2 regions of the Duganella hordei genome follow, and region 2 is predicted to be linked to the other one. Evidence: riboswitches for the same ligand, from Rfam matches in the RefSeq annotation. Region 2 holds a riboswitch; the other holds the start of a gene.
What was found. A riboswitch is a leader RNA that binds a small molecule or an ion and turns the genes downstream of it on or off. The one in region 2 is predicted to bind thiamine pyrophosphate.
Positions count from the first base shown of each region.

Region 1: another riboswitch for thiamine pyrophosphate. It lies ahead of thiC (phosphomethylpyrimidine synthase ThiC); the one in region 2 lies ahead of ABWW33_RS17015 (TonB-dependent siderophore receptor).

Region 1 covers NZ_BPWI01000002.1:133,199-148,362, forward strand. The annotation lists gene ABWW33_RS04780 (Lrp/AsnC family transcriptional regulator) at 1-34, shown strand, start outside; gene ABWW33_RS04785 (valine--tRNA ligase) at 92-2,887, opposite strand; gene ABWW33_RS04790 (M20/M25/M40 family metallo-hydrolase) at 3,087-4,631, shown strand; gene ABWW33_RS04795 (crotonase/enoyl-CoA hydratase family protein) at 4,709-5,524, shown strand; gene ABWW33_RS04800 (TetR/AcrR family transcriptional regulator) at 5,510-6,103, opposite strand; gene ABWW33_RS04805 (sterol desaturase family protein) at 6,209-7,105, shown strand; gene ABWW33_RS04810 (DUF4382 domain-containing protein) at 7,135-8,358, opposite strand; TPP riboswitch at 8,597-8,702, shown strand; gene thiC (phosphomethylpyrimidine synthase ThiC) at 8,776-10,692, shown strand; gene thiS (sulfur carrier protein ThiS) at 10,700-10,903, shown strand; gene ABWW33_RS04825 (thiazole synthase) at 10,933-11,718, shown strand; gene thiD (bifunctional hydroxymethylpyrimidine kinase/phosphomethylpyrimidine kinase) at 11,772-12,542, shown strand; gene thiE (thiamine phosphate synthase) at 12,552-13,175, shown strand; gene ABWW33_RS04840 (ANTAR domain-containing response regulator) at 13,246-13,875, shown strand; gene ABWW33_RS04845 (DNA-binding transcriptional response regulator) at 14,105-14,560, shown strand; gene ABWW33_RS04850 (S-(hydroxymethyl)glutathione dehydrogenase/class III alcohol dehydrogenase) at 14,660-15,164, shown strand, end outside.
Region 2 covers NZ_BPWI01000006.1:362,485-377,648, forward strand. The annotation lists gene ABWW33_RS16985 (chemotaxis protein CheB) at 1-1,751, shown strand, start outside; gene ABWW33_RS16990 (sensor histidine kinase) at 1,753-3,504, shown strand; gene ABWW33_RS16995 (S46 family peptidase) at 3,543-5,684, shown strand; gene pnuC (nicotinamide riboside transporter PnuC) at 5,684-6,340, shown strand; gene ABWW33_RS17005 (AAA family ATPase) at 6,337-6,861, shown strand; gene ABWW33_RS17010 (hypothetical protein) at 6,858-7,580, shown strand; gene ABWW33_RS17015 (TonB-dependent siderophore receptor) at 7,577-9,712, opposite strand; TPP riboswitch at 9,768-9,866, opposite strand; gene ABWW33_RS17020 (Imm26 family immunity protein) at 10,055-10,552, shown strand; gene ABWW33_RS17025 (hypothetical protein) at 10,539-11,252, opposite strand; gene ABWW33_RS17030 (ATP-binding protein) at 11,249-12,616, opposite strand; gene ompR (osmolarity response regulator transcription factor OmpR) at 12,632-13,333, opposite strand; gene ABWW33_RS17040 (hypothetical protein) at 13,633-13,980, shown strand; gene ABWW33_RS17045 (flagellar assembly protein A) at 14,196-15,164, shown strand, end outside.

The sequences.
Region 1 (15,164 bases), on a different contig from region 2:
GTCGATCCTGATGACGACCCGCATCGACCGCTAGCCAAAAAAAAAGCCGCGCGGCTTGCGCCGGGCGGCTTTTGCTTTGCAGCGGAACTTATCAGGCGGCTGGCAGCTTGGCGAACTGTTCGCGCATCTTGTCCAGCGTGGCGGAGAAGTTGGCAACGCGTTCCTTCTCTTGCGCCACCACTTCGGCTGGCGCGCGGGCGACGAAGCTTTCGTTCGACAGCTTGCCGTTGGCCTTGTTGATCTCGCCTTCGACGCGGGCGATCTCCTTGGCCAGGCGCTCGCGCTCGGCCTTGACGTCGATCTCCACCTTCAGCATCAGCTTGGTCGTGCCGACGATGGACACGGCGGCCGGCGATTCCGGCAGCGCGTCGACGATCTGCACCTCGGCCAGTTTGCCCAGCGACTGGATGTACGGCGCGAACAATTCCATCGCCGCCTTGTCGGCCGCATTGCCCGGCTCGACGATCAGCGGCACGCGCAGCGACGGCGCCAGTTGCATTTCGCCACGCAGGTTGCGGGTGGCGTCGGTCAGCGACTTCAGCTGCTGCATCCAGGCTTCGGCCGATTCATTGATGTTGGCGGTGTTGGCGATCGGGTACGGCTGCATCATGATCGAGTCGCCCGTCTTGCCGGCCAGCGGCGCGACGGCCTGCCACAGCGCCTCGGTGACGAACGGAATGACCGGATGCGCCAGGCGCAGCACCACTTCCAGCACGCGCAGCAAGGTGTGGCGGGTGGCGCGCTGCTGGCCTTCGGTGCCGCTCTGCACCTGCACCTTGGCCACTTCCAGGTACCAGTCGCAGTACTCGTCCCAGACGAATTTGTAGATGGTCGAGGCGATGTTGTCGAAGCGGTAGTCCTCGAAGCCCTTGGCCACGTCCAGCTCGGCCTTCTGCAGCAGCGAGATGATCCACTTGTCGGCGTTCGACAGGTCCGCCTCATTCGCGGAGCAATCCTTGCCTTCGGTGTTCATCAGCACGAAGCGGGTCGCGTTCCACAGCTTGTTGCAGAAGTTGCGATAGCCTTCGGCGCGGCCCAGGTCGAAGTTGATGTTGCGGCCCAGCGAGGCGTACGAGGCCATCGTGAAGCGCACCGCGTCGGTACCGTAGGCGGCGATGCCTTCCGGGAATTCCTTGCGCGTGGCCTTGGCGATCTTCTCGGCCGCTTTCGGATTCATCAGGCCGGTGGTGCGTTTTTCCACCAGCGCGTCGATGCCGATGCCGTCGATCAGGTCGATCGGGTCCAGCGTGTTGCCCTTGGACTTGGACATCTTCTGGCCCTGCGAGTCGCGCACCAGGCCGTGCACGTACACGGTCTTGAACGGCACCTGGCCGGTGAAGTGCGCGGTCATCATGACCATGCGCGCCACCCAGAAGAAGATGATGTCGAAGCCGGTCACCAGCACCGACGATGGCAGGAAGGCCTTGATGTCGGGCGTTTCTTCCGGCCAGCCCAGGGTCGAGAACGGCACCAGCGCGGACGAGAACCAGGTGTCGAGCACGTCGTTGTCGCGGCGCAGCGGGCCGGTGCTGCCCTTGGCGGCCGCTTGCGCGATCGCTTCGGCTTCGGTCTTGGCGACGAAGATGTTGCCGGCGTCGTCGTACCATGCCGGGATCTGGTGGCCCCACCACAGCTGGCGCGAGATGCACCAGTCCTGGATGTTGTTGAGCCACTGGTTGTAGGTGGTGCTCCAGTTTTCCGGCACGAACTTGATCTCGCCGCTGGCGACCTTGTCCAGCGCGGTCTCGGCGATCGACTTGCCCGGGAAGAAAGTGCCTTCCGGCGCCGGCTTGCTCATGGCGACGAACCACTGGTCGGTCAGCATCGGCTCGATGACCACGCCGGTGCGGTCGCCGCGCGGCACCATCAGCTTGTGCGGCTTGACCTGTTCCAGCAGGCCTTGCGCTTCCAGGTCGGCGACGATCTGTTTGCGCGCAACGAAGCGGTCCATGCCACGGTAGGCTGCCGGCGCGTCGTCGGCGATCTTGGCGTCCAGGGTCAGGATAGACGGCATCGCCAGGTTGTGGCGCTGGCCGACGGCGTAGTCGTTGAAGTCGTGCGCAGGGGTGATCTTGACGCAGCCGGTGCCGAACTCCTTGTCGACATACGAGTCGGCGATGATCGGGATTTCGCGGTCCGACAGCGGCAGCTTCAGCATCTTGCCGACCAGCGGCAGGTAGCGCTCGTCGGTCGGATCGACCGCCACGGCGACGTCGCCCAGCATCGTCTCGGGACGGGTGGTGGCCACGGTCAGCGAACCGCTGCCGTCGGCCAGCGGGTACTTGATGTACCACATCGAGCCGTCTTCCTCTTCCGACACCACTTCCAGGTCGGAGACGGCGGTGCCCAGCACCGGGTCCCAGTTGACCAGGCGCTTGCCGCGGTAGATCAGGCCCTGCTCGTGCAGGCGGACGAAGACGTCGGTGACGACTTTCGAGCGCGGCTCGTCCATGGTGAAGTATTCGCGCTTCCAGTCCGGCGAGGCGCCCAGGCGGCGCATCTGGCCGGTGATGGTGGAGCCGGATTTCTCTTTCCACTCCCAGACTTTTTCCACGAACTTCTCGCGGCCCAGGTCGTGGCGCGAGATTTTCTGCGCGTCCAGCTGGCGCTCGACGACGATCTGCGTGGCGATGCCGGCGTGGTCGGTGCCCGGGATCCAGGCGGTGTTATGCCCCAGCATGCGATGGTAGCGGGTCAGGCCGTCCATGATGGTCTGGTTGAATGCATGGCCCATGTGCAGGGTGCCGGTCACGTTCGGCGGCGGCAGCTGGATGCTGAAAGAAGGTTTGCCGGCGTCGAGGGTGGCGGTGTAGTAACCGCGCTGTTCCCACTCGGTACGCCAGAATTGTTCAATGTCGGCAGGCTCGAAAGACTTGGCTAATTCCATGATTTGGCTGATTTATTTTAGAAATGCGTTTGCGAAAACAGCCATTATAGATGACGCGGCAAGCCATGCGCGCATCGGCGTTTGTTAAACTCCGGACATTTCCCGTCACATTGTCGAATTTTGCAAGATTTTTGACTCGTGGCCGCCAAAAGCATACCGTTTCCGATCCCAATAATTTTTTGATAACACGGAGACGGAAATGACCACACGACTCATTGCTGTGCTGATCGCAGGCTTATTCGCCGGCGCATCGGCTTCCGCGCTGGCCCAGTCCAACAAGGTCTGGATCAGCGTCGGCGACGCCGCGTATGCGCAATTGCAGAAGGCGGCGCCGCAGGCGGCGGCCCGCGAAAGCCGCGCCACCCTGGCCGGACAGGAGAAAATCCATCTGGTCGAAGTCGACGAGCGGCAGATGCTGGCGCTGTCGGCCGCCGTGCACCGCGAACTGCACCGCTGCGGCGGCTTCATGTTCCACGCCAGCGAGGCGGCCGGCATCGCCGCGCTGACGCCGTCCAAGACCCGCACCACGCTGGCGGGCCTGGCCGCGGCGCGGCCGTCGTATGCGATCGACCAGCAAAGCGTGGTCAATCCCATGCTGGCCCAGATGCAGGCAAGCAACATCGGCCAGACCATCATCGACATGTCGTCCTACGCCAACCTCTATTACACGACCAACAACGGCGTCAACGCGTCGAACTGGCTCAAGCAGCGCTGGACCACGATGGCGGCCGGCCGCAGCGACATCGCCGTGACCCAGTACACCCATTCGGCCTACCCGCAAAAGTCGGTGATCCTGACCATCACCGGCACCGACAACCCGAACGAAGTGGTGGTGCTGGGCGGCCACCTCGATTCGATCAACCAGGCCGGCACCAGCGAGACCACGAAGGCGCCCGGCGCCGACGACGACGCCTCCGGCATCGCCAGCATGACCGAGATGCTGCGGGTGATGATCGCCAGCGGCTACAAGCCGCGCCGCACCATCAAGATGATCGGCTACGCCGCCGAGGAAGTCGGCCTGCGCGGCTCGCAGGACATCGCCCAGAACCACAAGGCCAGCAACGTCAACGTGGTCGGCGTGATGCAGCTCGACATGACCAACTACAAGGGCTCGGTCAACGACATCTACCTGTACACCGACTACACCGACAACGCGCAGAACACCTTCGTCGCCAACCTGATCACGACCTACCTGCCGACGCTGAAGATCGGCTACGACAAGTGCGGCTACGCCTGTTCCGACCATGCGTCGTGGACCTCGGCCGGCTACTGGTCGTCGATGCCGTTCGAGGCGGCGATGGGCGAGGACGATCCCTACATCCACACCGCCAACGACACCTACGCCAACAGCGGCAACCAGGCCGACCACGCGCTCAAGTTCGCGCGCATGGCGCTGGCCTACGCGGTGGAGCTGGGCAGCGACGGCGCCGGCGTCACGCCGCCGGCCGAGCGCACCGAGACCTTCACCGGCAGCCTGGCCAGGGGCCAGACCCGCGCCTACGGTCCTTACCAGGTGGCCGCCGGCGGCAGTTTCAGGGCGGCACTCAGCGGCACCGGCGACACCGACCTGTATGTGCGCAAGGCCGGCGCGGCGACCACCAGCAGCTACGATTGCAAGTCCGACGGTCCGAGCAGCACCGAGAGCTGCACCGTGTCGTACGCCGCCAACGGCAACGCCTATGTGCTGCTGAACGGCTATGCGGCGTCGAGCTACACGCTGACCTTGACCTACCTCCCGCAATAAGGGCGACGGCGGCCGGCGATGCTGTGCCGGCCGCCGCATCTGGAGTATGCTTTCGCCATCATTCAAAGGAGACAGCAATGCCCAGTTTTGAAACCGTGACCGTCGGCGTCGAAGACCATATCGCCACCGTGCGCCTGAACCGCCCGGAGAAGATGAACGCGATGAGCCTGGCGATGTGGAACGATATCCGCAGCGCCTTCCAGTACATCGATGCGACGCCGGAGATCCGGGTGGCGATTCTGGCGGGCGAAGGCAAGGGCTTCACCGCCGGCATCGACCTGCAGATGATGATGGGCCTGGGCGCGCAGATCCGCGACGACTGCGACGGCCGCACGCGCGAGAACCTGCGCCGCGTGATCCTCGACCTGCAGGACACGCTGACCAGCCTGGAGCGCTGCCGCAAGCCGGTGCTGGCGGCCGTGCACGGCGCCTGCGTCGGCGGCGGCATCGACCTGATCTGCTGCGCCGACATGCGCTACTGCTCGGCCGACGCCTGGTTCACCATCAAGGAAATCGACATCGGCATGACGGCCGACGTCGGCACGCTGCAGCGCCTGCCCAAGCTGATCGGCGACGGCATGGCGCGCGAGCTGGCCTACACGGCGCGCAAGGTCGATGCCGCCGAGGCGAAGGAGATCCGCCTGGTCAACCGCGTGTTCGACTCGCCGGAGGCCTTGCGCGACGGCGTGCGCGCCATCGCCGCCGACATCGCCGCCAAGGCGCCGCTGGCCATCCGCGGCGTGAAGGAAATGATCACCTACGCCCGCGACCACACGGTGGCCGACGGCCTGAACTACAACGCCACCTGGAACGCGGCCATGCTGATGTCGGCCGACCTGCAGGAGGCCATGATGTCCGGCATGAGCAAGCGCCCGCCTTCATTCAAGGATTGAACCCGCGGCTGCGCCCCCCAGCACGGCCAGGGCCAGTTCGTCGAGCTCGCGCCGCATGTCGTCGATCGACGGCGGCTCGGGCGCGTCCACCCACCACGCCATCGCCTCGACGATGCCGCCAGCCACGAACATGGCCACCCATGGATGCGCGGCGGCCGGGTGCCGTCGCCGTTTGAGTTCGATCACCACCAGCTGGAACACCATGTGCCGGAAGCGGCGCGCCACGCCGTGTCCGCTGCGGCGCCCGATGGCTGCCCTGAACACGTCGCGCTGTTGCGCCATGTGGCTCAGCAGGCCGGCCAGAAAGTGGCAGCCGGCATGTTCCGTGTCCGCCCCCTGCGCGGCGATCATGTCGCGCAACTCGTTCAGGCCTTCGGACAGCAGGTCCTCCTTGCTTTGATAGTGCATGTAGAAGGTCGAGCGGCCCACGTTGGCACGGTCGCAAATCTCCTGGATGGTCAGCTCGTCCCAGCCACGCAAAGCCATCAAGTCCAGCATCGCGTCGCGCAGGGCGGCCTTGGTTTTGAGGACGCGGCGGTCCGGTGCTGGTGTGCTGTCGGTCATGGCGTTCCTGGACATAAAGCGGGTGGATGTCTGCTAACGGACACAGCCCCGGCCTTCGCGCTGTCGCGGCGAAGAACCGTGGGCGATCATGAACACGTGTCCATTCCAGGAGTGTAGTCCATGTCCGATCCCCTTGTGCCCGTGCGGCCTTTCGCCGCGTCCCGCCCGAACTGGCGGTGCTATCTGTTTTATCCGCTCGCCCTGGCCGCCACGCTGGTTTTCATCCACGCCGCGGTCGGCGGCCGGCTCGGGCCGCTTGGCCAAGCCTATCCGGTTTATCTGCTGACCCTGATCGCCACCATGGTGGCCCTGGAGCGACTCGCGCCGATGCGCAGCGAGTGGAACATGACCCGGGCATCGTTCCTGCGGCGCGATTTGCCGATGCTGGTCGTCAACGGCGCGACGATTGCCGCGACCACGCAGGCCGTGACCTGGCTGGCCGGTCGTCACGCGGGGCTACCGCTTCATCACAGCGCGCTGCCCTGGCAGGTTGAAGCTGTCTGCGCGGTGCTGATGTCGGATTTTCTCTGGTACTGGCTGCATCGCTACAGCCATGAAGGGCGGGGCTGGCTGGGCCGCTGGCTGTGGAAGACCCATGCGGTCCACCATCTGCCTGGCGAGGTGTACGTGTTCATGCATGTGGTGGGTCATCCCATCAACAGTGCCTACGTCCGCGTGCTGCTGATGCTGCCGGCCATCCTGTTCGGCTTTTCGCCGGCGGCCGTGTTCGCCGCCTCGGCGTTCAATGGCTTCCAGGGGCTGGTGTCGCACTTCAACGTCGATGCCAGGGCGGGATGGTTCAACCGCTTGTTGATCGGCACCGAGCTGCACCGTTTTCATCACAGCGCCAGCCTGGATGAGGCAGGGAACTATGGCGCCACCGTCTCGATCTGGGACCAGCTGTTCGGCACCTTCCGCTTGCCGGGCGCGGCGCCGGAGCGGCTGGGCGTGGCGGACCGCGAGCAATATCCCGGCGACCGCCAATTGGTCAGGTTGCTGGGCTTGCCCTTCCGGTAAAAGGGCAAGCCCGGTTCGCCTCCCGGCGCTTATGGCTTCAGGCTGAAGTTGACGTTGCTTTGATTGAGCAGGGAGATGTCGACCAGCGGCAGGCTGGCCGTGGTGTAGCCCTCGGCGGAGGCCTCGACCATGTATTTGCCCGCGCCCGGCAGTACGGTGGCGGCGCTGGCGAATTGCAGCGGCAGCGTGGCGCTGTACACCGCGTATTGCGGCGCGCCGACCGGCAGGCCGCTCAGCGTGTAGCTGCCGCTGGCCAGGTCGGCGCCCTGGTATTTGATCGTGACCGTCGGCCCGGCCACGAAGCTCTGCTTGGCGGCGACGTAGGCGGTGGCGGTGCTGCTGGCCGGCGTCAGCGTGACGGTGCCGCCGATGCTGCCGGTGGCGGTGGCCGGCAGCGTGATCGGCGCGGCGGCGGTGCTGATGGCGACCGTGGCCGAGGTGCTGGTCACCGGCACTGTGCCGACCACGGCGGCGGCGCGGCTGTCGGCCGTGACCACCACGTCGTAATTGCCCAGCGGCAGGCGGCTGAGCGCGAACTCGCCGGTGGTGGGATTGGGCGTGGTGGCGCTGACGATGGCGCCGCTCTGCTGCGCCGACACCATCACGTGGCTGGCCAGCAGCGCGGTCGAGACGAAGCCGCCGATGCCGTTCAGCGTGGTCGGGATCACCTTCACCACCGGTTTCAGCGCGTACTTGCCGTTGCCCTTGGTGACGATGGATTTGCAGGCGTCGAAGTCCAGCACCAGGTCGACGCGCTGGCCGGCGGCGACATCGAAGGCGTTGATCAGCTTGATGCCGCTTTGCACCGCGCTCGGCGTATCCAGCGATTGCTCGGTGGTGCTGCCGCTGACGACGACGGAGTTGGCCAGTCCGTTGCCGGTGTTCGGGTCGAGCACCAGCCGCAGCTGCGTGTAGTGGCCGGCGGTCAGCGCGGTTTGTCCCAGCGCCTCCAGCGTGCCGTTGGTCAGGGTCAGCAGGTTGATCTTGCGGGCCGGGTTCAGTGTGATGTCGGTCCAGCCGGCATCGGTGTCGCTGGCCGAGCTGCTCTGGTTGACGCGTACCTTGTTGACCGTGACGTTGACGGCATCGAAGCCGCAAGACGGCGCGTCCGTCATCGACACGGCCAGCGTGCCCATGGTGACTGGGGGGGCGGTATCGCCGCTGCTGCCGCCACCGCCGCCGCAGGCACTCAGGCCGGACAGGGACAAGGCCGCGGCGGCGGCAAGATAGATGGATGGGCGTGCTGGTTTCATGATGGGTCTCCCGATAATCGCGCGTCTGGCGCTTGTTGTGGCGACGCGGTGTCGCTGTGCGGATAGTGTGAGTTCTTTCTAGAAACTTTTATGTGCGATGCCGAACATAGCGCGCGCCTCTTACATTTGTTACACCTCGGCTCGCTTGAATCCGCACGCAGGGTATTTTCTGTGCCGAGGAAGAATCGGTTGTTGTAATTCCCAAGGCAAGGTTATAATCGTCGCGCTGCCGCAAGGTGGCAAACGCTAGGGGTCCTGCAAATCGCACAGCGAGGCGCGGGTGAGAAATACCCTCCGAACCTGATCTGGATAATGCCAGCGAAGGGAAGCTTAGGACATCGCCGCCACACATCGCCGTATCCGTGATGGGCAAGTCCAACCTCCTTTGCTGGCTCCTGTAGCTAACAAAGGAGCCAAATGAACGCCAACGCCAAATTCCTCTCCGCCACCGCCACGGTGGACGAGGCAGCCATCAAGCCTTTACCCAATTCCCGCAAGGTCTACGTTCAAGGCAGCCGTCCCGACATCCGCGTGCCGATGCGCGAAATCACCCAGTCCGACACGCCGGCATCGTTCGGCTTCGAGGCCAATCCGCCGATCTACGTCTACGATACCTCCGGCCCGTACACCGATCCCGACGCGGTGATCGACATCCGTTCCGGCCTGGCGTCGACGCCGCGCCTGCCGTGGATACTGGAGCGCAACGACACCGAGGAACTGGACGGTCCGACCTCCGAATATGGCCAGGCGCGCCTGGCCGATCCGGCGCTGGCCGAGCTGCGCTTCAACCTGCACCGCAAGCCGCGCCGCGCGCGCGAGGGCAAGAACGTCACGCAGATGCACTACGCCCGCCAGGGCATCATCACGCCGGAGATGGAGTTCGTCGCCATCCGCGAAAACCTGCGCCGCAAGGAATACCTGGAGAGCCTGAAGACGTCCGGCCCGATGGGCCAGCGCCTGGCCGACCTGATGGGCCGCCAGCATCCGGGCCAGTCGTTCGGCGCCAGCATCCCGGCCGAGATCACGCCGGAATTCGTGCGCGAGGAAATCGCCCGCGGCCGCGCCATCATCCCGGCCAACATCAACCACCCGGAAATCGAGCCGATGATCATCGGCCGCAACTTCCTGGTCAAGATCAACGCCAACATCGGCAACTCGGCCGTCACCTCGTCGATCGGCGAGGAAGTGGAGAAGATGACCTGGGCCATCCGCTGGGGCGGCGACAACGTCATGGACCTGTCCACCGGCAAGCATATCCACGAAACGCGCGAATGGATCATCCGCAACAGCCCCGTACCTATCGGCACCGTGCCGATCTACCAGGCGCTGGAAAAGGTCAACGGCAAGGCCGAGGACCTGACCTGGGAAATCTATCGCGACACGCTGATCGAGCAGGCGGAGCAGGGCGTCGACTACTTCACCATCCACGCCGGCGTGCTGCTGCGCTACGTGCCGATGACGGCCAAGCGCCTGACCGGCATTGTCTCGCGCGGCGGTTCGATCATGGCCAAGTGGTGCCTGGCGCATCACAAGGAATCGTTCCTGTACACGCACTTCGAAGAGATCTGCCAGATCATGAAGGCCTACGACGTGTCGTTCTCGCTGGGCGATGGCCTGCGTCCCGGCTCGATCTACGACGCCAACGACGAGGCGCAGCTGGGCGAACTGAAAACCCTGGGCGAGCTGACCCAGATCGCCTGGAAGCACGACGTGCAGGTGATGATCGAAGGCCCCGGCCACGTGCCGATGCAGCTCATTAAAGAGAACATGGACCTGCAGCTGGAGCAGTGCCACGAAGCGCCGTTCTATACGCTGGGCCCTTTGACCACCGACATCGCGCCGGGCTACGACCACATCACCTCCGGCATCGGCGCCGCGCAGATCGGCTGGTACGGCACGGCGATGCTGTGCTACGTCACGCCCAAGGAGCATCTGGGCCTGCCCGACAAGAACGACGTCAAGGACGGTATCATCACCTACAAGATCGCCGCCCATGCGGCCGACCTGGCCAAGGGCCATCCGGGCGCGCAGATCCGCGACAACGCGCTGTCCAAGGCGCGCTTCGAATTCCGCTGGGACGACCAGTTCAACATCGGCCTCGACCCGGACAAGGCGCGCGAGTTCCACGACGAGACCCTGCCCAAGGATTCGGCCAAGGTGGCGCACTTCTGCTCGATGTGCGGTCCGCATTTCTGCTCGATGAAGATCACGCAGGAAGTGCGCGAGTACGCGGCGGCCAACGGCATGTCCGACGGCGCGGCGCTGCAGCAGGGCATGCAGGTCAAGGCGGTGGAGTTCATCAAGAGCGGCGCCGAGCTGTATCGCAAGCTGTGAGGCCGGCATGATCGAGATTGAACTCAACGGCGCGCCGCACGCGGTGCCGCCGAGGCAGACGCTGGATCAACTGGTCGATGCGCTGTCGTTGACGGGGCAGGCGCTGGCGCTGGCGGTCAACCGCTCGGTGGTGCCGCGCCAGCAGTGGCCGCAGCGCGAGCTGCAGCCGCAGGACAAGGTCGACATCGTGCGCGCCATCGGCGGCGGTTGATCGGCAAGGAACTTGAATAAGGAACGGACATGAGCAATCAAGACGTATTGACTATCGCAGGCAAGAGCTACACATCGCGGCTGCTGGTCGGCAGCGGCAAGTACAAGGACCTGCCGCAAACCCGCGAGGCGACCGACGCCGCCGAAGCGGAAATCATCACCGTGGCGATCCGCCGCGTCAACATCGGCCAGGATCCGAAGGCGCCCAGCCTGCTGGACGTGCTGCCGCCGTCGCAATACACCATCCTGCCCAACACGGCCGGCTGCTACACCGCCAAGGACGCCATCTACACGCTGCAGATGGCGCGCGAGCTGTTGAACGGCCACAAGCTGGTCAAGCTCGAAGTGCTGGGCGACGAGAAGACGCTGTTCCCGCACATGCCGGAAACGCTGATCGCCGCCGAGGCGCTGGTCAAGGATGGCTTCGACGTCATGGTCTACTGCAGCGACGATCCGATCCAGGCCAAGATCCTCGAGGACATCGGCTGCGTGGCGGTGATGCCGTTGGCCTCTTTGATCGGTTCCGGCATGGGCATTTTGAATCCTTGGAACCTGTCTCTGATCATCGAGCAGTCCAAGGTGCCGGTGCTGGTCGACGCCGGCGTCGGCACCGCGTCCGACGCCGCCATCGCGATGGAGCTGGGCTGCGACGGCGTGCTGATGAACACCGCCATCGCCGGCGCGCGGGATCCGGTGCGCATGGCGCGCGCCATGAAGCTGGCGGTGCAGGCGGGCCGCGAGGCCTACCTGGCCGGCCGCATTCCGCGCAAGTTCGCGGCCTCGCCGTCGTCGCCGATGGCCGGCCGGCTGTCGTGAGCGCGACGCTGCAGGCTGCGGACAAACGGCCTTGCGTGCTGGTGTTCGCCGGGATGGATCCGTCCGGCGGCGCCGGCGTCGCGGCGGACCTGCAGGCCGTCGCCGGGCAGGGCGCGCATGCGCTCACCGTCGTCACCGCGCTGACGGTGCAGGACAATGACCGCGTCCACGGCGTGCAGCCGGTCGACAGCGGCATGGTGCTGCGCCAGGCGTGGACGCTGGTCGAGAAGATGGCCATCGGCGCGGTGAAGATCGGCATCCCCGGCAGCGCTGCCAATGCGCTGGCGATCGCCGAGGTGATCGTGCGCCTGCGCGGCCGCCAGCCGGACCTGCCGGTGGTGCTGGATCCGGTGCTGGCCAGCGGCCATGGCGACCTGCTGTCGCGCGATGACGCCGTGAAGGCACTGGCGCCGCTGCTGGCGCTGGCGACGGTGCTGACGCCGAACGGGCCGGAAGCGCAGGCGCTGACGGGCGAAGCCCAGCCGGCCGCCCAGGCGCAGGCGCTGCTGGCGCGCGGCTGCCGCCATGTGCTGATCACCGGCGGCCATGCCGACGGCGACGAAGTGGTCAACCGCTGGTTCGGCCCGTCCCACGGCGCCGTGCGCGCCGGCGATGCCGAGCGCGAATGGCGCTGGCCGCGCCTGGACGGCGGCTTCCACGGCAGCGGCTGCACGCTGGCATCGGCCATCGCCGGCCAGCTGGCGCTGGGCGCGCCGACCGCCGGCGCGCTGTCGCTGGCCCAGCAATACACCCACGGCGCGCTGCGCGACGCCTACGCGGTGGCCGCCGGCCAGCGCATCCCGCTGCGCTCACCCCTAAGCTGAGAGGGCATCATGCAAGGACTTTACCTGGTCACCCCCAACTGGGACGACACCGACCGCCTGCTGGACCTGAGCGAACAGGCGCTGGCCGCCGGCCGCGACGGCATTGCGATGCTGCAATACCGCCACAAGGAAGCCGGCCCCGAACTGCGCCTGGCGCAGGCCACGGCGCTGCTGGCGCTGTGCCGGCGTTACGGCGTGCCGTTCATCGTCAACGATTTCGTCGAGCTGTGCGAGCAGATCGATGCCGACGGCGTCCACCTCGGCGGCACCGACGCCGAAGTCGCGCAGGTCCGCGCCCGGCTCGGCTCCGGCAAGATCATCGGCGCCTCCTGCTACGGCGACATGCCGCGCGCGCTGGATGCGCAGGCGGCCGGCGCCAGCTATGTGGCGTTCGGCGGCTTCTACCCGTCGCGCGTGAAAAAATACGCGGTGACTACCAAGTTGGAGATCCTCGACCAGGCGCGCGAGGCGATCGCCGTGCCGACCGTCGTCATCGGCGGCATGACGCCGGAAAACGCCGCGCCGCTGGTGGACAGGGGCGCCAACATGGTGGCCGCCATCAGCAGCGTGTACCAGGCCGACAGCGTGGCCGCCGCCGTCGGCCGCTTCCTGGCGCTGTACAAAATGCAATAAAACGTTCGCGTCACGGGTGGTTTTCGGCCGTATAATTGGAGCGTTAGCTTAAGCCCAAGGTTGCCGCCACATGAATGTACCTACCAGCCCGAAGCGTTTGATACTCATCGTCGACGACGATCAACTGCTGCTCGACTTCCTCGGCGAGGTGCTCGGCCACGCCGGCTACGACATCCTGAAAGCGTCGTCCGCCGAGCAGGCCCTGCAGGCGATCGCCCAGCGCGAGCCCGACCTGGCCTTGCTGGACATTCACATGCCCGGCATGAACGGCCTGGAACTGGCCAAGCAGCTGCACGCGACCAGTTCGGTGCCTTTCATGTTCCTGTCCGGCCGCGGCGACGCCGACGCCGGCAAGCAGGCCGCCTCCTATGGCGCGGTCGGCTTCCTGGTCAAGCCGGTCGACGAGAAGCATCTGATGCCGGCCTTTGCCGCCGGCCTGGCCCGCGCCGACGAAATCCGCCAGTTGCGGCGCACCGAGCTGAACCTGAACGCGGCGCTGGCCGCCGGCCGCGAGACCAGCCTGGCCGTCGGCTTGCTGATGTGCAAATTCCAGACCGACCGCAACACCGCCTTCGAGGTGCTGCGCGACCACGCCCGCTCCAACCGGCGCAAGGTCAACGAGGTGGCCGACCAGCTGCTGTCGGCCGAGGAAACACTGAACAGCCTGCACGCCGCCTTCAACCAGCGTCTCAAAAAGTAAACATCTGTGCCTGAAGGCAAGCATTTTCTTGCCTTCGGGAATTTTTCAGATACACTATACGTAGTACTACGCGGCAGGGCCTCCAACCTGCGCCTGCCGCCTCACCGGCCGCCTGTTCCCTGCGCCCGTCTTGATTCCCTCGGCCCAACTCCGCCGATCGTCTGCGATTCCCTGTCTTACCCAGTAGCCGGGCATCGCATTTCTATCAGCTTTGTGTGCGGAGACACCCATGACCAACGATATTTCCCGGGACACCTACCGGCCCTTCAACGACCAGGAGGGCGGTGCTGCCATCGGCTTTTCCATCTTTGCGACGGCGCCGCGCGTGCTGCATGTGGACGGCGACGCCGACGCCGCGCTGGTGCTGTCGACCTTGCTTGTGCCGGAAACCCACGTCACCCACGCGGCGACCTTCGCGGCCGCGCAGCGGCTGCTGGAGCTGGAGCAGTTCGCGCTGGTGGTGATCGATCCCGACCTGCCGGACGGCGACGGCGCCGACCTGCTGTCGACGGTGCGCATGCGCCAGGGCGACGCCCGGGTGCTGCTGTATTCGGCGCGCCACCCGGAACGCCACACCGTCGGCAGCGCCTTCCTGCCCAAGCCGTGGACTTCGCCGCGCCAGCTGTGGCGCACGGTGTCCGACCTGCTCGGCATCGGCCAGGCGATGCCGGTCGAGCCGCAATAGTCCCCGCACCACAGATCGTCCCCGGCTTGCTATCATGGCGGATCACCGGAACGGCACGCCCGTTCCGGCATCCCGAACAACGCAGCCACAGGACGAACAATGAAAACCAAAGCAGCCATTGCATGGCAGGCGGGCAAACCGCTGACGATCGAGGAAGTGGAACTGGGCGGTCCGCGCGAGGGCGAGGTGCTGGTGGAAATCAAGGCCACCGGCATCTGCCACACCGACTACTACACGCTGTCGGGCGCCGATCCGGAAGGCATCTTTCCGGCCATCCTGGGCCATGAGGGCGCGGGCGTGGTGGTCGACGTCGGCCCCGGCGTCAAGTCGCTGAAGAAGGACGACCACGTCATTCCGCTGTACACGCCGGAATGCCGCCAATGCAAGTTCTGCCTGTCGCAAAAGACCAACCTGTGCCAGTCGATCCGCTCGACCCAGGGCCGCGGCCTGATGCCGGATGCGACCAGCCGCTTCTCCATCGACGGCAAGCCGATCTATCACTACATGGGCACGTCGACCTTCTCCAACTACATCGTGGTGCCGGAAATCGCGCTGGCCAAGATCCGCGAGGACGCGCCGTTCGATAAAGTCTGCTACATCGGCT
Region 2 (15,164 bases):
TCGAGCTGCTGTTCAAGGAGCTGCTGATCGGCGTCACCAACTTCTTCCGCGATCCCAAGGTGTGGGACTACCTGATGGCGACGGCATTGCCTCAACTGCTGGCGGATCATCCGAACGGCGCCGCCTTCAAGGCCTGGGTGCCTGCCTGCTCGACCGGAGAGGAGGCGTATTCGCTGGCGATCGCCTTCAACGAGGTGTTGGAGCAGCTGCGCCCGGCGGCGCAGTACACGCTGCAGATCTTCGCCACGGATCTCGACGACGACGCCATCGAGCGGGCACGCCAGGGGGTGTTCGGCGCCGGCATCGAGGAGCACGTCGGCCCGGCGCTGCTGCAGCGCTACTTCATGCCGGCCGAGAAGGGCGGCTACCGCGTCCGCAAGGACGTGCGCAACACCATCATCTTCGCGCGCCAGAACATCATTTCCGACCCGCCGTTCACCAAGCTCGATATACTGTGCTGCCGCAACCTGCTGATCTATTTCACGGCCAAGCTGCAGGAACAGTTGATACCGCTGTTCCATTACGCCTTGAAGACCGGTGGGCTGCTGATGCTGGGCAGCGCCGATACTCCCGGCCATTTCAACGAGTTGTTCGCGCCGACCAGCGGCGCGGGCCGCATCTACCGGCGGCTCGACGCCTCGATTCATCGTGTCGCCAATTATTTTCCTACGCGCGTCAGCAGCGTGTCGATTCCTCCAGCCAGCGAACCCAGTGATCCTTCCATGAACGGTAATCTTCAAACCCAGGTCGAGCAGATGCTGCTCAAGAAGCATGCGCCGGCCGCCGTGCTGCTCAACGTGAATGGCGACATCCTGTACATCCACGGCCGCACCGGCGCCTATCTGGAGCCGGCCGCCGGCAAGGCCAACTGGAACATCCACGCGATGGCGCGCGACAGCCTGCGGCACGAGCTGGCCGACCTGCTGAAGCGGGCCTCGCAGTCCAGCGACATGATCGCGGTGCGCGGTCTGATCCAGCGCGACGAGAAGGGCAAGCCCTCGCAGGCGGTGGACCTGACCGCCGAGTCCATGACGGAAGGCGGCTCCCTGGCCGGCACCGTGCTGCTGACCCTTGCCACCGTGCCGCTGCCGCCGGCGAAGCGCCGTCCGCGCTCCAGCAATCCGCAGGTGCTGGAGCTGGAGCAGCAGCTGGCGCAGGCGCGGCTGGAGATCCAGGCGGTGCGCGACGAGATGCAGGCCTCGCGCGAAGAACTCAAGTCCGCCAACGAGGAACTGCAGTCGACCAACGAGGAGCTGCAGTCGACCAACGAGGAACTGACCACCTCCAAGGAGGAGATGCAGTCGCTGAACGAGGAGCTGTACACCGTCAACGCCGAGCTGCAATCGAAGGTCGACGACCTGTCGCTGGTCAACGGCGACATGAAGAATCTGCTCAACAGCACCGACGTCGCCACCATCTTCCTCGACAGCGCGCTGCGCATCCGCCGCTTCACCGACCAGAGCACCCAGATCTACAAGCTGATCCCCGGCGATGTAAACCGCCCGTTGAGCGACATCGTCAACGACCTGCAGTACCCGGACCTGGAGGCGGACGCGCGGGAGGTGCTGCGCACGCTGGTGTTCCGCGAGCGCCAGATCCCGACCCGCAACGGCGGCTGGTACACCGTGCGCATCATGCCCTACCGGACGGTGGAGAATGTCATCGACGGCGTGGTGGTCACCTTCATCAACATCACCGAATCGAAACAGCTGGAGGCGCAGCTGCGGTCGATGCAAAAGGGCGAGGACTAGCATGCCAAGGCGACCGCGTCCCGAACTCGATCCGGTCCAGCTGCGGCGCATCGCCGAGCTGACGGTATCGGCGCTGCCGACCGCCCAGCTGACGTCGGCGGACGCCGACAGCGATGAGCTGAGGCGCTGGCATGAACTGCAGGTCAGCCAGATCGAGCTGGACATGCAGAACACTGCGCTGCTCGAACTGCAGGCCGAGCGCGACCAGGCCGAAGCGGGACGCGACCGCTACGCCATGCTGTACGACCAGGCGCCGGCCGGCTACCTGTCGCTCGATGTCGAGGGCCGCGTGCTGCGTGCCAACCATGCGGCCAGCGAGCTGCTGGCTTGCCCGCGCGAGGAATTGCCGGGCAAGCGCTTCGAACAATTCGTCGCGCCGGAAGCGCAGGCGGCCTTGCGGCTGTTCCTGCGGCAGTTGTTCGAGCATGGCGCGCGCGCGGTGCTGGAGGTGCCGCTGTTCGACCGCCATGCCGGCGCTGTCACAGGCGCGCCGGCCGAGCCGCGCCAGGTCCACATCGAAGCCAACCTCGATGCCGAGGCCCGCAGGTGCCGGGTGATCCTGACCGACATGGGCACGGCCGACCGGCGCGAGGCGGCGCGGAGGCGCGCCTTCCAGGTGCTCGACAGCATAGGCGAGGGCGTGCTGGTGTGCGACGCCGACAACAACATCGTCTCCGTCAATCCCGCCTTCACCGCCCTGACCGGCTACCCGGTGGAGGAGGTGCTGGGCCGCAATCCACGCTTCCTCGGGCGCCCGGGCGCCCATGCGGCCGGCTACCATGCGGAGGCGATGCGCTGCCTTCGCGCCTACGGAAAATGGCAGGGCGAGGTGTACAACCAGCGGCGCGACGGCACGCCGTACGTGGCGCACATGTCGCTGACGGTGATACGCGACGAGCATGGCGGCATCAATGCGTTCATCGGCGTGTTCTCGGATATCACCGCGCGCCAGCAGGCGGAGGCGGCGCTGCTGCAATTGTCGCGCGAACTCGATGCGCGCGTGGTCGAGCGGACCGCCGCGCTGACCGAGGCCAACCTGCGCCTGACGCAGGAGGTGGCGGAGCGCAAGCGCGCCGAGGCCGACCTGCAGGAATCGCGCGAGCAGCTGCGCAAGCTGGCCGAGCATCTGGAAACGGTCAAGGAAGACGAGCGCACGCGCATCGCCCGCGACATCCATGACGAGCTGGGACAGAACCTGATGGCGCTGCGCATCGACGTCTCGATGCTCAGCGCGCGCACCGGCGAGCGCCATGTGCGGCTGCACAACCGCGTCGAAGCGGTGCTGGAGAACGTCGACACCACCATCCGCAACGTGCGCGGCATCATGAACGAGCTGCGGCCGGCGGTGCTGGACCTGGGCCTGCAGGCGGCCCTGGAATGGCAGGCCGGCGAGTTCCGCAAGCGCAGCGGCCTGGCGTGCACGCTGATGCTTCCCTCCGAGCCGGTGTTCGTCGCCATCAAGCCCGAGATGGAGATCGTGCTGTTCCGCGCGCTGCAGGAGGCGCTGAGCAATGTGCGCCGTCACGCCGGCGCCAGCCGGGTCGACATCGCGCTGGCGGAGCAGGGCGGCCGCCTGCGCCTCACCATCGCCGACAACGGTATCGGCCTCGCGCCCCAGCATCGCGGCAAGAGCGAGTCCTTCGGCCTGATCGGCATGGCGCAGCGGGTGGCCGCGCTGGGCGGGAGCCTGGACCTGGGCCTCTACGTGCCGGGCGGAGGTTGTACGCTGACAATAGACTTGGACCTCGCATAAGGCATATACTGCCGCCAGCATTTATCCTGGGGGCGCTCTTGTTAAAATATCTAGTACTGCCGATGGCGCTGATCAGCGCCGCAGCGGCACAGGCCGACGAAGGCCAGTGGCAGCCGTACCAGCTGCCGCAACTGAAATCCGAACTGAAACGCGTCGGCATCGCGATCCCGGCCGAAAAACTGGCGGACCTGTCCAAGCACCCGATGAGCGCCATCGTCGCGCTGCCCGGCTGCTCGGCCTCCTTCGTCTCGCCCGACGGGCTGGTGGTGTCCAACCACCACTGCGCCTACGGCGCGATCCAGCGCAACTCGACCCCCGAACATAACTACATCGTCGACGGTTACCTGGCCAGGACCCGCGCCGAAGAGCTGCCGGGCGGCCCGAACACGCTGGTCTACGTGACCGACAAGGTGGAAAACGTCACCGACCGCGTGCTCAAGGGCGTGACCGCCTCGATGAGCGGCAAGCAGCGCCACGACGCGGTGGAAAAAGCTGTCAAGGCGCTGATCGCCGAATGCGAGGCCGACAAGAGCTACCGCTGCTCGGTGCCGGCCTTCCATCGCGGCCTGGAGTACTACCGCATCCGCCAGATGATGATACGCGACGTGCGCCTGGTGTACGCGCCGGCCGACATGATCGGCAACTTCGGCGGCGACATCGACAACTACGAGTGGCCACGCCAGGGCGGCGACTATTCCTTCCTGCGCGCCTACGTGGGCAAGGACGGCCGTCCGGCCGACCCGTCGCCGGACAACGTGCCTTACCACTCGAAGGACTTCCTGGTGGTGTCGGCCGCCGGCTTGAAGAACGGCGATCCGGTGCTGCTGGCCGGCTATCCGGGGCGCACCAGCCGCTACAAGCTGCCATCGGAAATCCGCGCCGCGCGCGACAGCGCCTATCCGGCCAAGGTGGCCGAGATCCAGGCCGACCTGGACGTGATCGCCGCCGCGGTCAAGGGCAATGCCGCCGCCGCCGTGCGCTATGCCAGCGTCGACAAGAGCATGAACAACGTGATGAAGAAAACCCAGGGCCTGCTGGACGGCTTTGCGCGCAAGGACATCGCCGCCATCAAGGACGTGCAGGACGCCGAGTTCCGCGCGTGGTATGCGAAGCAGCCGGGCGTGTCGAAAACGCTGCTGGCGGAACTGGACGCGGCGATCGCCGCCGACATCGCGCTGGCCGACGAGGAATTCGGCTACAGCGTGGCCACCACCGGCGACCTGCTGAAAAGCGCCGCCACGCTGTACCGCCTGGCGCGCGAAAACGCCAAGCCGGACGCGGAACGGGAAAGCGGCTACCAGCAGCGCGACCTGACCTTTATCAAGGCCCGCCTGAACCGTCTGGAGCAGTCTTACGTGGGCAGCGTCGACCAGGCGCGCTTCGCGGCCGCGCTGCAGCGCTACGCCAGGCTGCCGAAGTCCATGCACGTAGCCGGCATGGACGCATTGCTGCCGGCGGTTGACGCGGTGCCGGCGATGTACGGCAAGACGGAACTGGGCGATACCGCCAGGCGCCTGGCGTGGGTGGGCAAGGATGCCGCCGCCATCGCCGCTTCGGACGACGCCTTCCTGCAGCTGGCCGTCAAGCTGGACGATGTGACCGAGTCGCTGAAGGAGCGCCGCAAGGAACTGGACGGCAATCTGGAGCGCGTGATCCCGCAATACATGCAGGCTGTGATCGCGTGGAAGAAGTCGCAGGGCAAACCGGTGTATCCTGATGCGAATTCGACGCTGCGCGTGACCTATGGCACCGTGTCGCCGTACTCGCCGAAGGACGGCATCACCAAGGGCCCGTTCACCACGGTCGAAGGCATCGTCGAGAAGCATACCGGCAAGGACCCGTTCAACGCGCCGCAAAAGCTGCTCGATGCGATCAAGGCCAAGCGCTATGGGCAGTTCAAGGATCCGGTGCTGGGTACCGTGCCGGTCGATTTCCTGACCAGCGCCGATACCACCGGCGGCAACTCCGGCTCGGCGGTGATGAACAGGAACGGCGAGTTGATCGGCCTGAATTTCGATTCGACCTACGAGTCCATCACCAAGGACTGGTACTTCGACCGCGATATCACCCGCGCCATACACATGGATATCCGTTATATGTTGTGGATCATGAGCGAAGTGGATCACGCTGATAACGTGCTCAAGGAGATGACCATCAAATACCCGGCGCAAAAAAAATAATGAACGAGCTATCGGTTCTATTAGGTTACGCGAATACGCCCTGGCACCTGGCGGGCTTCGTCACGACTCCGCTGGAACTGGTCTCCTTCATCCTGTCGGTGGCCACGGTGTGGCTGAACATCCGCCAGAGCCATTGGGGCTGGCTGTTCGCCATCATCTCGTCGGTCACCTACGGCCTGGTGTTTTTCGGCTCGCGCCTGTATGGCGACATGGGCCTGCAACTGGTGTTCATCACGGTGTCCTTCTATGGCTGGTACCAGTGGCTGCACGGCGACGACAGCCATGACCGGCTGCCCGTCACCGCGCTCAATGCGCGCGGCCGCTGGAGCGCCGCCGCCGGCTGGCTGGTGGGCTTCGCGCTGCTGGCGTGGTTCCTCAAGTCGTACACCGATACCGACGTGCCGAACGCCGATGGTTTCCTGACCGCCGGCAGCCTGGTCGGACAGCTGCTGCTGTCGCGTAAAAAGATCGAGAACTGGCATGTATGGATCATCGTCGACGTGCTGTACGTGGCGCTATACCTGCACAAGCACCTGATGCTGACAGCGGTGCTGTACGCGGTCTTCGTCGGCATGGCGGTGATCGGCCTGCGCGCCTGGAGCGAAGACGGCCAGGGTGCGGACGGCGGCGCCGGCCGGCGCATGGCGCTGGAATGAACGCGCCGCCGCTGCGCGTGGCGATACTCGGCCCCGAGTCGTCGGGCAAATCGACGCTGGCCGAGACGCTGGCCATGCGTCACCAGACGCTGTGGGTGCCCGAATACCTGCGCGAGTTTGTCGACACCGAGGGCAGGGTGCCGGTGGCCGCCGACCAGTTCCACATCGCCGCCACCCAGCGCGACCGCGAGGACGCGGCCGCAGCCAGTGGCGGAACCAACAAATATCTTTTCTGCGACACCGCGCCGCTGATGACGGCGGTCTACAGCCGCCACTATTTCGGCGGCATCGACGACCAGCTGGCGCCGCTGGCGGACCGCCATCCGCAGGATTACGCCATGACGCTGGTGGCCTCGCCGGATATTCCCTGGGTGGCCGACGGCCTGCAGCGCGACAGCGAGGAAGTCACCGCCATCATCTATCGCATGCTGCTGGACGAACTGGCCGCGCGTGGGATACCCTATCTGCTGGTGTCGGGTGAACTCGATCAACGCTTATCCTGGGTGGAAAAACATTTATGAAAAGGCGGCTGGCGGCGTTATTGATGCTGGCGTCCCCGCTGGCGCTGGCCGATACCGGCTACTACCTGGTTTCCACCTACGATGTGGAAGGCCAGGCGTCCATCGACTACAAATACTGGAACGCCCACTACAAGGGATTTACCACCGCAGCGCCGGAAATCGGTTTCGGCTACGGCGTGACGTCGCGCTGGTACACGGAGCTGTACGCGCAGTGGTTCCAGTTCAACGGCGGCGGTAAAAAATGGGCGGAAACCGCCTGGCAGAACGACTTCATGCTGACGCAAGGCCAGTACGATTTCGACCTGGCGCTGCACACCAAGGTCACCAAGGCACGCGACAGCGCCGACGGTTATGCGCTGGAAGCGGGGCCGGTGCTGCAGACGGAAATCGGCCGCACGCAATTCAACGCCAACCTGTTCTTCCAGCGCGACGTCCGGGTCGAGGGCGGCGGCGAGCATCCGCTGGAGCTGACTTACCAGCTGCAGGTCAAGCATCACTGGAAGCCGTGGTTCCAGCCCGGCGTGCAGGCCTTCGGCGAAGTGGGGAAATGGAATGACTGGCTGCCTTACCGGCAGCAGTCGCACCGCGCGGGACCGGCGGTGCTGGGCCATGTGGATATCGGCAAGCAGGAACTGAAGTATGAATTCGCCTACCTGATCGGCAGGAATTCGGCGCGCGCAGCGAAGAGCTTCTCGATGCGCGCGCAGCTCATTTTCTAGAAGTCCAGCTGCGCCGAGACGCGGAAGGTGCGCGATGCACCCGGCATCAGGTAGCCGCCCAGGTCCGGCGTGACGTCGCGCCAGTAGAACTTGTCCAGCGCATTGTCGATGCCGGCGCGGAAGGTGGTGGCCATGCCGGCCACGCGCGTCGCATACGAACCGCTCAGGTTCAGCACATGGTAGGCCGGCACGAACACCGTGTTGGCCGCGTCGAACGCCTTCTTGCCCGAGTACTGCCAGTTGGCGCCCAGCTTCAGGCCCGCCACTTGCGGTACGGCATAATCCGCGTACACGGACGACTTGAAGGCGGCGACGTCGGTCACCCGCTTGCCGTCCATGTCTGCGTTGCCGGTGTCGCGCTGCTGCGTGTTGAGCGCGGTGGCCGATACGCCCACCGTCAGGTCGCGCGTCACTCGTCCGTTCAACGCCGCCTCCAGGCCACGGTTCTGCGCCTGGCCGTTACGCACATAGAAGTTCTGCGCGTCGGTGTATTCCAGGCCTTTGCGGATCTGGAACAACGCCACGGTGGCGCTCAGGTCCTGGCGGATGTCGGCCTTGATGCCCAGCTCCACCTGCCTGGATTTGCCCGGATCGAGCGCGCGGCGTTCGTTGCCGGTGCCGATAGGCGCCACGCCGCCATGCTCCAGGCCTTGCGCATACGATGCGTAGACGGAGACGTTGGGACGCACGCTGTATACCAGCGCCACGTTCGGCAGCCAGAAGCCGACGTCGGTGTGCGCGTACGGCAGCACCACGCCGTTGTCGTCGGTGCCGACGTATTCGTCGCGCTTGACCTGCACGTAGCGCGCGCCCGCGTGCAGTTTGAGCTGCCCGGTCAGGCTCAGGATGTCTTGTGCGAACACGGCCCGTTCGTTGTCGCGGCGGCGTTCGGAAACCGGACCGCTGGTGCCGGGCGCCGGCGCGACCACCACAGGATGGTAGATATTGCTGGTGCCCGACAGGTCGTACAGGTAGTCGCCCCATTTTTCGCTGTTCTTGAACAGCGATGCGCCGCCGGTGAACTCATGCTTCAGCGAGCCGGTGGCGAAACGTCCCTGGACCAGCGCCTGCACCGTCAGCGGCGATTTTTTCTCGCCCAGGCTGATGTAGTTGTAGACGTCGTAGTCGCCGTTGCCGCAGAAGCCGGGATACAGGTCCTGGGCGCCGCAGCCGTAAGGGAAGGCGGTGTAGTCGTCGCGCTTGAAGGTGTGCTGGTTGGCGCTGAGCGTGGTGCTCCAGTCGGGCGTGAACTTGTATTCGAAGCGCGCGCCGACGTTGCTGCTGGTGGTCTCCACCGGACGGCTCCACGGCTGGTTGTTCAGCATGTTGTCCGCCTCGATATTGGGCAGGGTCAGGTTGTTCAGCAGCTGGAAGCCGGGAGCGGTGGTCTGCGATTTTTTCTGGTAGTCGGCATCGACCTGCAGCAGCGCCTGCGGCGAGATGCGCCAGTCGAAGGCGGCCGAGACGAACTTGCGGTTGCCGTCGGCGCCCTTGATGTAGGAGCGCAGGCGCTCGGCGGCGGCGTTGATGCGGTAGCCGAAGCGGGTGTCCTCGAAACGGCCGCCCAGGTCGACGGCGCCATAGACGGTGCCGCGCTCGCGCTCTTCCAGCACCACCGTGCGCAGCGGCGTATCGGTCGGGCGCTTGGTGACGTAGTTGACGATGCCGCCGGGCGCGGCCACGCCTGCCTGCAGGCCGGACAGGCCTTTGAGCACTTCCAGACGCTCCTTGTTTTCCAGCGGGATCTGGGTGTCGCCGGGGATGGCCATGCCGTCCTTGCGGTAGCTGGAGGCGTTGTCGAGCTTGAAGCCGCGGATCGAGAACTGTTCCGAGTAGCCGACCGCGTTGTAGGCGTCGCTGATGCTGGCGTCGTATCTGGCGGCGTCGGTGGTGGAGCGGATCTGCAGGTCCAGCATCTGCTCGGCGGTCAGCACGCTGACCGAGGCCGGCGTTTCCAGCAGCGGCGCGTTGGAGAAGCCGGCGACGGAGGCGCGCGTGGCCTGCGCCTTGGCGGCGGTGATCACCACTTCCGTCATGGGCTGGTCGGCGGCGGTTTCGGCGATGGCGGCGCCAGGAAAAGCCTGCAACACCGCGAGGGCGATGGTGGATACTGCGAATTTTGGGTTGTACATTGTCTGCTCTCTTCTTGTTCGGCTGGGGCCGCGGAAGAGAGCCATCAAAGGAGGGGAGAACCACTTTGCGCTTTCCTTCGCTGGCATTATCCAGATCAGGTACGAAGGGTATCTCTCACCCGGAAACAATGTCCCAGGACCCCTAGCGAAGCGGTAGTTTAGCACAAACCTGGCGCGACCCCGGCCGTAGCGATGGCGTGCGACGTATTCCGCGCCGCGCCGCTACACTTGCGATTTGCGCCCCAGGGCGCCAACGAAGCAGTCACAGCCAATAGCGGAGGCGCCATCATGTCAGTGCATTTTGGTGAATCGTTACTGCATCGTGCAAGTGAAAGGGTAGGAATGAGGCAGTCGTATCAAGAGGGAAGCTGGTTTGCGGTGCCGCTGCTGGATGGCGGGTATGGCTGGGGACTGGTGGCGCGTTTGTCGCCGGGAAGTAAGATTATGCTGGCGTATCTGTTCGGCCCCAAGCTGACGCGCCTGCCGACGCTGGAGGAGCTGGGCACCCTGCAGCCGCAGGACGCGGTGAAGATATTGCGGGTGGGCGACATGGCGCTGGCCAGCGGCCACTGGCGCGTGCTGGGCGACGCGCCCGACTGGGATCCCGCGCGCTGGCCGGTGCCGCAGTTCCTGCGCCGCGCCGACGCCCTCAAGCGCGCCTGGCGCGTGACATATTCGGATGCCGACCCGAGCCGGTCGGAACGCGAGGAGTCCGTACCCTACGATACACAAGGGCTGGAAACGGATTCGCTGTACGGCTACGGTTCGGCGGAGTTATTGCTGACCAAGCTGCTCGAGCCGGCCGACCATCCGATCAACCGCAGCGTCAACCGCAGCTGACGTTCCAGGCCGTGTATTCGCCGCGGCTCTTGCGCACGGCGACGCGGGCCACGGTGTCGCGGTCGCTGCTGAACACCAGGCCGAACATCACCGGCGCACCGGGCGTCGGCGCCGCCGGTTCCAGCGCGCTGAGGCGGAAGGTCAGCGCGCGCTGGCGGGCGCATTGCGAGTTGCCGGCAAACAGCAGGCGTGCGCGCAGCAGCAACTCGCGGTGCTGGCGCAGCAGCGCCACCACGTCCGCCGGCGGCAAGGTCTTATCCATCAGCACGGTGTAGCGGGCGGCGGTGCAGGCGGTGGCCGGTTTCGCCAGCCACACATACCATTCCGGCGGCTGGGCCGACTCGGTCCAGCGCCGTCCCTTGGGCGCGCCGGCGTCATAGATGAAACTGGAGCGTATCTGCCGGCACAGGTCGACGGCCGAGTGGCGCGGCGCCGAATCGACGCGGGCGATCACCTGCCACGGCTTGCCGCGCTGGCGTTCGATGTCGAAGGCGGGCGCGAACAGCGGCAGCACCGGCTGCGCGCCCTGGGCTTCGGCGGCGGTTTTTTCGCGGAAATAGTCGTCGAAGGAATCGCGCTCCTCGGCGGTGGGCTGGCGCTGTTCGATGCGCGGCTGCGCGGCTGCGCTTGTTGCTGCTGCTGAGCCTGCCTGCGCGACGACCAGCAGCGCTGCGGCCATCGATAAAGCTGCACGCATCATGCCGCCTTCATCACGATCTGGATCTGCAGGCCGCCGCCTTCGCGGTTGCGCACATGGAGCTCGGCGCCGTGGCGCAGCAGCACGCGGTCGACAATGGCCAGCCCGAGGCCGGCGCCGTTGGCCTGGCCGCGCGCCGTGTCCAGCCGCGTGAAGGGCTTGAGCAACTGCTCGATCTGGTCGTCCGGCACGCCGGCGCCGTGGTCTTGCACTTCGATGGTCACGCGCTTCGACGTGTGCATGCCTTTGACGCTGCACTTGATGTCGATTTCGGTGAACTCGGCGTCGGGCGTCCTGCCGTAGCGGCGGGCGTTTTCGATCAGGTTGTTGATGACGCGCTTGAGGTCGGTGGGATTGCCCATCACGTGGGCGTTGGCGGCGATGTCGGTGCGGATGTGCACGTCGGGCAGGCGCTCCGCTTCGCGCGCGGTGTCGCTCAGCAGTTCGCTGATGTCGACGTTGGTGAAGCTCGACGCCTCGGTCGGCTTGGCATAGTCGAGGAACTGGCCGATGATGGCGTCCATCTGGCCGATGTCGGACTGGATGCCCTCGCGCGCGTCGTTGGACAGGTTGGCCATCTCCACTTCCAGCTGCATGCGCGCCAGCGGCGTGCGCAGGTCGTGCGAAATGCCGGCCAGGATCACGGCGCGGTCCGACTCCACCTGCTGCAGCTGGTCGACCATCTGGTTGAAGCTGCGGTTGGCCTCCATGATTTCCAGCGGGCCTTTTTCCGGCAGCGGATCGGGGCGCTTGCCCTGGGCGAAGGCGCGCGTGGCCTGCGTCAGCCGGCGCAGCGGCAGGTTGATCAGGCTGGAGATGAAGGCCGCGCCCAGCAGCGACACCACCGACACCACGCTGGCCCAGCCCAGCCACTGGATGCCGGTCAGGCCGCGGATGCGTTCGCGCTCGAGCATCAGCCAGTAGGCGTCGTCGTCGATCTTGAAGCTGACCCAGAAACCGGACACGCCGTTGACCTGGGCCGAGAAGCGCGTATCCTCGCCCAGCTTGGCCTTGACCAGCTTCTGGATGTCGGGCATCAGCGCGTTATCGGGCGGCGGCTCGACCTTGTCGTCTTCCTCCAGCGGGAACACGCGGATGCCTTCGTTCGACACCAGGTCGAACAGCAACTCGCGCCGCAGTTCGGGCGCGGAGTGGGTCAGGGCGGCGTGGGTGATGGTGACCACCGAGATCACCTGCGAGGAGATCTGCTGCACCTGCGGCTCGTGCTGCACCACGCTGATCATGCCGACCCAGGCCGTCATGCTGGTGGTGGTCAGCGCCCCCAGCAGGAAGAAGGTACGCCAGAACAGGCCGCTTTTCAGGCTGGCCACGCGAAACGTGAAGGGGAACTTCGATGGAAACTTCATGTGCGCTTCCGCGCCTTAGCGCGGCTGCCCCTCCGGAATGAACACATAGCCCAGGCCCCAGACGGTCTGGATGTACAGCGGGCTCGACGGATCGGGCTCGATCAGCTTGCGCAGGCGCGAGATCTGCACGTCCAGGCTGCGGTCGAACACTTCGTATTCGCGGCCGCGCGCCAGTTCCATCAGCTTCTCGCGCGACAGCGGCTGGCGCGCGTGGCGGGCGAATACTTTCAGTACCGAAAACTCGCCCGTGGTCAGCGGCACGGTTTCGCCGTTCTTCTTCAGCGTGCGCGTGCCCAGGTCCAGCACGAACTGGCCGAACTCGAACGATTGCGGGGTTTCCGACGGCGCGCCGGGAATCTCGTCCGGACCGCGGCGGCGCAGCACGGCGCCGATGCGGGCCACCAGCTCGCGCGGGTTGAACGGCTTGGGCAGGTAGTCGTCGGCGCCCATTTCCAGGCCGACGATGCGGTCCACGTCCTCGCCCTTGGCGGTGAGCATGATGATCGGCGTCTGGTCGCCGGCGCCGCGCAGGCGGCGGCAGATCGACAGGCCGTCCTCGCCGGGCAGCATCAGGTCCAGTACCAGCAGGTCGTAGCGCTCGCGCAGCCACAGCTTGTTCATCGCCGTGGCGCTCTCGGCGGTGAAGACATTGAAGCCCTGTTCGGTCAGGTAGCGGCGCAGCAGGTCGCGCAGGCGGACGTCGTCGTCCACTACCATAATCTTGGCCTGGTGGCCATTTTGATTCACCGGGGTGTTGCCGGATTCTGTCGTTGTGCTAGTCATTTGCCTGCCAGATTTGTCATATTCATGTTGCTATGGTAACGTCATAATCGTCTTGCGAAAACGTCTGTGACCACCCATTACAAAGTGTTACAAACTTTACCCAATTCGTCTTACCCCCTCAGGTAAAGCATCATACACTCTGGGCATAGATTCAGCTTTTTAGGAACGCCATGGGCATCGATCACAAAAAAATACACGCGGCAGCAAGCGCATCTTTTTGCGTTCGATCCTCCATGGGCGCCGCGCTGTTGTGCTGCGGACTGCTGGGCGCCACGCTGGCCCAGGCCGATTCCGGTGAGGGGCCGCGCCGTGAAGAGCAGCGCAATGCCCCGGTCCGGGAGCATGTACAGCAGCAGGCACAACCTCGCCAGCAGGCCGAGCGCCAGGCCGACCCGCGCCAGCTCGATCCGCGCAGCTACGAGGCGCGCGCCGAAGAGCAGCGCCGCGCGATGCAGGAAGCCGGCCGCAATGCGGAGATGAGCCGCCGCGTCGGCCGCCTGACTCCCGACGAGCGCCGCGACCTGCGCCGCCAGATCAATGAAGTGGGCCAGGACATCTACGCCAACCCGCCGCGTCATTAATGTTATTGATTCAATATTGATCTGTAGCAATAAGTTCACACTCACCCCGTTCACGACACGAATTTCGCTTCCATTCGGCCACTCTGCGTGTAATATTAATTAATTACACGTAATTGCCTTTTGGCATTCCTGTTGTCCGGAGGATAAGAGTGGCTCACGATGCGGTACCTGCCGTCCCAGTACCTGGACAGGAGTCCCCGGCTCCGGGACGCGGCTTGCCCGTCGGTTTGCTGAGCCGGCCGGACGGCATCTACATCGACCTGACGCTGTCGCCGCTGACGCTGACGGCGGCCATCAACGAAGTCTTCCACTCGCACTATTATTTTGTCGGCCTGAACTATCCGGTGCTGATCAAGGCGCTGTATGGCGTCGGCCCCGACTTCGGCAACGCCAAGGTGGTGCGGCTGGCGGCCGAGATGCGCGCGATCGACGAGCAGCGCATCCCGCTGTACAAGAATCCCAAGATGGGACGGGGCTACGCCGAATACTATTTCGAGCCGCTTTTCCTGGACGAGATGGTGCTGCCCGACGGCACCGTGATACCGGAGCGCCAGACCCGGCTCGACGTCGACGAGTTTGTCGCCGAGATGTGGAACAAGGGCATCCTGTTCGGCATCGAGGTGGCGGCGGTGGCGGCGGCGATCGCCTCCACCAAGGCCGACCGCATCACCTTCGCCACCGACCTGGAACCGGCGGCCGGCCAGGACGCGACCGTGGTCGAGGTGTCGTCCGACCTGCACCGCAGCGACGCGCCCAAGGCCAAGGCCGACGGCCGCATCGACCTGCAGAGCTTCCAGAACCGCTTCCCGCAGATCAAGCCCAATGTGCGGCTGCTGAAAAAGCTGCCGCCGGTGCCGGGCCAGCCGGGCTTCGACCTGGCCGGCAAGGTCACCGCGCCGGAGCCGCCCAAGGACCTGACACTGCGCTTCTACGCCGGCGACGGCACCGAGGCCAAGATGCTGGAGGACGGCGAGTACCTGGTGTCGACCCGCGAGGGTTTCCTGAGCGTCGATCCGAAGTCCAGCCGCATCTCCATCACCGACAAGATCGTCAGCACGGAAGGCGTCAGCGGGCGCACCACCGGCAACCTGCAGCTGGCCGGCGCCTACGAGGAATACGGCGACGTACAGGAGCAGAAGGAAGTCACCGGCAGCGACATCACGGTGCACGGCAACGTCTACGGC